DNA from 3 places in the Pectobacterium nicotianae genome. Region 1 is predicted to be linked to each of the others. Evidence: predicted binding sites of a transcription regulator. Region 1 holds the regulator's gene; each other region holds the start of a gene.
The links. Region 1 encodes PurR, which represses purine synthesis genes. Its sites were predicted from a motif close to CANGCAAACGTTTGCNTG; they were not measured.
Positions count from the first base shown of each region.

Region 2: a site for PurR is predicted at 838-855, ahead of tusA (sulfurtransferase TusA). Genes of this name have one in related genera too.
Region 3: a site for PurR is predicted at 1,342-1,359, ahead of carA (glutamine-hydrolyzing carbamoyl-phosphate synthase small subunit). Genes of this name have one in related genera too.

Region 1 covers NZ_CP096821.1:2,087,577-2,089,782, forward strand. Annotated here, with positions in the region: gene cfa (cyclopropane fatty acyl phospholipid synthase) at 1-686, opposite strand, end outside; gene purR (HTH-type transcriptional repressor PurR) at 888-1,913, opposite strand.
Region 2 covers NZ_CP096821.1:110,714-112,919, forward strand. Annotated here, with positions in the region: gene MYB54_RS00450 (7-cyano-7-deazaguanine/7-aminomethyl-7-deazaguanine transporter) at 27-704, opposite strand; gene tusA (sulfurtransferase TusA) at 921-1,163, shown strand; gene MYB54_RS00460 (zinc/cadmium/mercury/lead-transporting ATPase) at 1,223-2,206, opposite strand, start outside.
Region 3 covers NZ_CP096821.1:641,185-643,390, reverse strand. Annotated here, with positions in the region: gene carA (glutamine-hydrolyzing carbamoyl-phosphate synthase small subunit) at 1-1,119, opposite strand, end outside; gene dapB (4-hydroxy-tetrahydrodipicolinate reductase) at 1,566-2,206, opposite strand, start outside.

The sequences.
Region 1 (2,206 bases):
AATTGCCGATCGAGATCACGGTAATCCTGTAATTCAATGGTGACGTTCAGATTCTGACAACGTCGCTGTGCCAGCACCTGTTGCTCTCTGGAAATAGTGATGCCGTACACTGAGACGCCGTAGTGGCGTGCCGCGAATTCGGCCAACCCGCCCCAGCCACAGCCGATATCCAGCAGAGTCATCCCTGATGTTAACTGGAGCTTTTCGCAGATCATGGCAAGTTTATCTTCCTGCGCCTGTTCCAGCGTCTGTGCCTGTTTCCAATAGGCGCAGGAGTATTGCATATAGGGATCCAGCATCAAGGTAAAGAGGTCGTTACCTAAATCGTAATGCGCTTTACCGACAACCTGAGCACGTCGGCGGGATTGTAAATTCGTGACGCGGGAGAGGGCGACGCGCGTCAGGTCGTGCAGACGGCGGGGCAGCCTGGCCTCTAACCCCGCACGCAGGACGCGATGGGAAAACATATCCAGCCGTTCACATTCCCACCACTCATCCATGTAGCTTTCTCCCAGCCCCAGCGATCCCTCACGCAGGATACGTTTAAAGAAATTGGGGTTGGTCACGCGGATGTCAAAAGGGCGAGTGCCGTTGATGGTGATATCCGCGGTGGCCAGCATGTCTTGCACGATGTGGAACCAGGGCGCGGTATTAGGATCCCATTCTTCTGTATAAGGTAAACCCATCATGTCTCCTTAACTTTATGTAAAAGTATCGTAAAACATACCTGGACAACACTTATCGCAGCCGAGATCTCGGCTGTCACCAGAGAAAATGAAACACGGTGTTAAATTGAAAACTGCTTCAGCCAGCATACAAGAGAATTGGCTGAAGCAGGGAGGGGAAGCAGCAGGAATAAGAAAATCGGCTGTACAGAATGGCTGCGGCTAGCGGCGATAGTCGAGGTAGGGGCCGTCTGCAACCGAGCGGCGTTCAATCAACGTCGGGTGCACTTCAATGACGTGTGCATCTTCCCGCTTACTGGTAATGCGATCCAGCAGCATTGCGAAAGCGGACTGACCCAGACGCTCCTTTGGCTGGTGGATGGTCGTCAGCGCAGGCGTAAAGAAACGCGCGTGGCGCACGTTGTCATAACCGATCACCGAAATATCCTGCGGCACACGCAGACCCAATTCGTCAGCCGCACAGATAGCCCCCATCGCCATAATATCGCCGCCGCAGAATACGGCCGTTGGACGCTGTTTCTGTGCGAGGATCTGATGCATGGCTTTATAGCCGGATTCCGGTTCGAAATCGCCTCGAACTACCCATTCGTCGCGTACGGTGATGTCGGCTTCCTTCAATGCTTTCAAAAAGCCGAGGTAGCGCCCGCTGCCGGTGTTGCGTTCTTGAGTGCCGGGGATGGCGCCGATATCCCGATGGCCGCGTTCAATCAGGTAGCGACCAGCCATATAACCGCCTTCAAAGGCGTTATCGATAATCGTATCGGTAAAATCGCTGTGCATCTGTCCCCAGTCCATCACGACCATCGGAATGCTGCGATAATCTTCCAACATCGACAACAGCTCTGGTGGGTATTCAGCGCACATTACCAACAGGCCATCGACGCGTTTTTGCGCCAGCATGGAAAGATAGGCTCGCTGTTTGCCGATGTCGTTATGTGAATTACACAGCACCAGCGTGTAGCCTTTGGCATAGCAGCTGTTTTCAACGGCTTCAATGATCTCGGCAAAATAGGGGGCTTCGCTGGATGTGGCCAGCAAACCGATAGATTTGGTGTGATTAACTTTGAGGCTGCGGGCGACGGCGCTGGGCGAATAGTGCAATTCTTTGATTGCCGCCCTGACGGCTGCCTTAGTCTCTTCGGCGACGAAACGTGTTTTATTGATCACGTGCGATACGGTTGTGGTGGAAACGCCAGCACGTTTTGCCACATCTTTAATCGTTGCCATCTAAAAATGACTCCTGAACTTACCTGTTACAGACGTAAGTATATTGTTAATCGTTTGCCTACGTTTAATGTTCTTCTTCTAAGCTAAAAAACAGGATTTCAGAAGGAGAATGCCGAATGTTATACCGAAGGGATCTGGGTTGACGTTTTTCGACTGATACGCAGCGCTTTCATAAACAGCGGATTGTGTCCGATTTATCATGAAAGTGAAAGGGCTAATTTATACTATTAGTGATGCATTCGTCCGAGATTTTTCGCTACAATTATGAAAGAATCGTAATAACCCTATTATTT
Region 2 (2,206 bases), 2.0 Mb from region 1:
CGGCGCAAATGGCCGCCTGATTGGCATTAATGGTGGCTGCTGACGGAGTGATAGTCGGGTGTGCCTTTCTGCTCGCTCAGACGTTTGAGCACCATGTTCAGCATGACGCCGTACATCGGCAGGAAGAAGGCCAGGCTGATCAACAGCTTGAAGGCATAATCCACCATCGCGATTTCAACCCAGTTTGCCGCCATGAAGGCATCGGTGCTGCGGTAAAACGCAATGAAGAAAAAGGCCAGCGTATCGCTGAAATTACCAAATACGGTCGACACAGCCGGCGCGACCCACCACGCGCGTTTCTGGCGCAGGCGGTTGAAGACGTGAACATCCAGAATCTGGCCGAGAACATAAGCCATGAAGCTGGCGCAGGCGATGCGCGCCACGACGATATTCACCTGACTTAATGCCTCGAACGACTGCCACGATCCCTGATAAAACAGGCTCGACACCAGATAGGAAATGACCAGAGCGGGCACCATCACGGTCAGAATGATACGACGCGCCAGCGGCGCACCGAAAACCCGTACCGTCAGGTCAGTTGCCAGAAAAATAAACGGGAAGGTAAACGCGCCCCAGGTGGTATGAAAACCGAAAATCAATACCGGGAGCTGGACCAGATAATTACTCGACGTAATGATCAGGACATGGAACAACGATAGCCAGATCAGCGCCGTAAGCCGCTGCTGGGGAGTAAAACGATACATAATGTGACCTTTTTGGTTATTGGGGTTAGGGAACCCAAGAGATAACGTGCAGATTTATGCTGCAACGCGGCGGCATAATACGCAATTGCTTCGTTAATGCAATGTGTTTTGCCAGGAAAAGATGGTTGTTTTCTGCGCAAACGTTGTCGTCGCTTGCGTCGGGAAATCCTCAGCGTAAACTAAGGCGGTTTTTTGATTCCTGTACTGAGAACGTTGATGACCGATCCCTTTACCAACCCGGATAAAACCCTTGATGCACAGGGACTGCGCTGCCCTGAACCTGTAATGATGGTGCGTAAGACGGTACGCCAGATGGAAACCGGGCAAACGCTGCTGATTATTGCCGACGATCCGGCCACCACCCGCGATATTCCCGGTTTTTGCGTGTTCATGGAGCATGAGCTTCTGGCGCAGGAGACCGAACAGCTTCCCTATCGGTATCTGCTGCGCAAAGGGTAATACTCGTCATACTTCCAGCCGCAGGTGCGCGGCGTTGCACCGCGCACCGTAGACTACGATTAGTCCTGTTTTCTCAAGAGCCGCAACGCGTTAGCGGTGACCAGCGCGGTTGCGCCGGAATCCGCCAGCACGGCGAGCCACAGCCCGGTAATGCCAAGAATACTGGTGACCAGAAATACCGCTTTCAGCCCCAGTGCGATGGTAATGTTCTGGCGAATATTGCGTTGCGTCGCCCGCGACAGGCTAATCATTGCCGCCAGCCCGGTCAGACGGCTGTGCGTTAAGGCTGCATCGGCCGTCTCCAGTGCCACATCCGTACCGCTTCCCATCGCAATCCCGATCGTTGCGGCTTTCATCGCCGGTGCGTCGTTGATGCCGTCGCCGACCATCGCCACGGGATGCTGCTGACTCAATTCGCTGACCGCCGTGACCTTATCGGCGGGGAGCAGGCTGGCGCGGTAATCGATCCCTAATGTCGCCGCAATCGCCGCCGCCGCGCGGGGATTATCGCCCGTGAGCATCACGCCACGAATCCCCAACTGCTGTAAGGCATCCAGCGCTTCACGCGCATCGTGACGTAGCGTATCGCTCAACGCCAGCACGCCGAGCAGGTTATCGTCCTCTTGCACCACTACGACGGTTTTCCCTTCGTTTTCCAGCGCCTCAACCCGTTGCAACCAGTCGGCATCAAGCAGATCGGACGCGACACGAGTCGGCGCGCTGACCTGAATCCGCTTGCCGCCAATCGTGCCTTCCACGCCGACCCCTGCCAGTGCTTTGCGGTTTTCCGCCATTGGCAGGAACGTGCTGCTGGATCGCGCATGCTGGACGATCGCTTTGGCAAGCGGATGGTGCGAACCGGACTCCACGGCAGCGGTGCGCATCAGCAGCGCCGTTGCGCTCACGCCCTCGGCGGGCAATACGTCCGTCACCTGCGGCTTGCCTTCCGTCAGCGTGCCCGTTTTATCGAACGCGATAGTCTTGATGCTGCCCAGCGATTCCAGCGCCGCGCCACCTTTAATCAGCGCTCCACGGCGCGTTGC
Region 3 (2,206 bases), 1.4 Mb from region 1:
CAAGTCAATAAAGTGGTCGAACAGCGGCGCGGCATCGTGCGGGCCTGGGCTCGCTTCCGGGTGTCCCTGGAAGCTGAACGCGGGCTTATCCGTGCGGTGAATTCCTTGAACCGTATGGTCAAACAGGGATTTATGCGTGACGCGCAGCGTGGCAGGCAGATTATTTTCATCAACCGCAAAGCCGTGGTTCTGCGCGGTAATCATCACACAGTTGTTATCCAGATCTTTGACCGGATGGTTGCCACCGTGGTGACCCAGCTTCATTTTGATGGTCTTGGCACCGCTCGCCAGTGCCAACAGTTGGTGACCCAGACAGATGCCGAATACCGGAATATCCGTTTCCAGGAAGGTTTTGATCGCGCGAATCGCGTAGTCGCACGGCTCTGGGTCGCCCGGGCCGTTAGAGAGGAAAATACCGTCTGGATTCAGCTTCAGCACCTCTTCGGCAGGCGTCTGCGCCGGAACAACCGTCAGGCGGCAGCCGCGATCCACCAGCATACGCAGAATGTTGCGTTTCACACCGTAGTCATAGGCCACAACGTGGTAAGGCAGTTCGCTTTCGTTTTTCGCCGCAGGCAATTCGCCTTCCAGCGTCCAGCTTCCCTGTAGCCAGCTGTAGCTTTCTGCCGTCGTCACTTCTTTTGCCAGATCCATACCCTTCAGCCCCGGGAAGGCTTTCGCTTTCTCCAGCGCGACGGCAGCATCCGGCGCATCGCCCGCGATGATGCAGCCATTCTGTGCGCCTTTCTCACGCAGTAGGCGGGTCAGTTTACGGGTATCGATATCAGCAATGGCGACGATGTTGTTGCGTTTGAGGTATTCAGACAGGCTTTCTTCACTACGGTAGTTGCTGGCAATCAGAGGTAAATCGCGAATAACCAGACCTTGAGCCTGTACAGAGGGGGATTCTTCATCGTTGGCATTGGCGCCGACATTACCGATATGGGGATAAGTGAGAGTGACAATCTGGCGGGAATAGGAAGGATCAGTAAGGATTTCTTGATAACCGGTCATCGACGTATTGAAGACCACTTCCCCCACTGCCGACCCTTCTGCCCCAATGGCCCGACCGTGGAATTGGGTTCCGTCTTCCAGAACCAATAGCGCTGACTTAATCAAAACACCCTCCAAGGAATAAACAATCACGTTATTTGCATATTAATTCAGATTTGAGTCACTAAATCAATGCAAAAACTACCTGTAAGGCCAATTTTTGGCAAATTGGGCGCATTTTAATGATGGTCTTCCTGATTGTCTACCCAAACCGCTTTTTTTCTCTTATTTTTATGCTTTACGAAATAAATAGTGACCCACTGACGTAAAAAACGCTATCAACTTAGATAAGTAAACGGTTGCGAGACAACATCGTTAAAATAAGGATAACAAATCGCCAGTAAAGGGGACTTCGGTAGTCACAAGGAAGAATTACTGCTAAAAAATAGAATAAAAAACAGATAAAAAGAAACAATAAGGTAAAATTAACCTGAAAAAGGTAAAATAAAAGGTGATCATAAAAATAACCACCTTTATCAGGTAGATATAATATTTGTATTAAAAATTAAGTACTATAAATCATCCAGAGAAAGCACATCTCTCATATCAAAAAGGCCACTTTCTTTCGAGCTAATCCAGATAGCGGCTCTTACTGCACCATTAGCAAATGTCATACGGCTAGATGCCTTGTGGGTAATCTCAACGCGCTCGCCAATGTCAGCAAACATCGCCGTATGTTCACCGACAATGTCACCCGCACGTACGGTCGCAAAACCAATGCTTTTCGGATCGCGTTCACCCGTATAGCCTTCACGCGCGTACACGGCACAGGACTTCAGATCGCGTCCCAACGCATCGGCGATCGCTTCGCCCATCGCCAGCGCGGTACCCGATGGCGCATCCACTTTGTGGCGGTGGTGTGCTTCAATAATTTCGATATCAGTATAGTCGCCCATGACCTTGGCCGCTTTTTCCAGCAGCTTCAGCATGACATTGACGCCAACGCTGAAGTTCGCCGCAAACACAATTCCGATATCCTGCGCAGCTTGCTTAATCGCCGCTTTCCCTGCGTCATCAAAGCCAGTTGTCCCAATAATCATGCCTTTACTGTGCTGACGGCAAAACGCCAGATGCGCTAAGGTGCCTTCCGGGCGGGTGAAGTCGATCAAAATATCGAAATCATTCTGCACGGCATCCAGACTTTCATTCACGG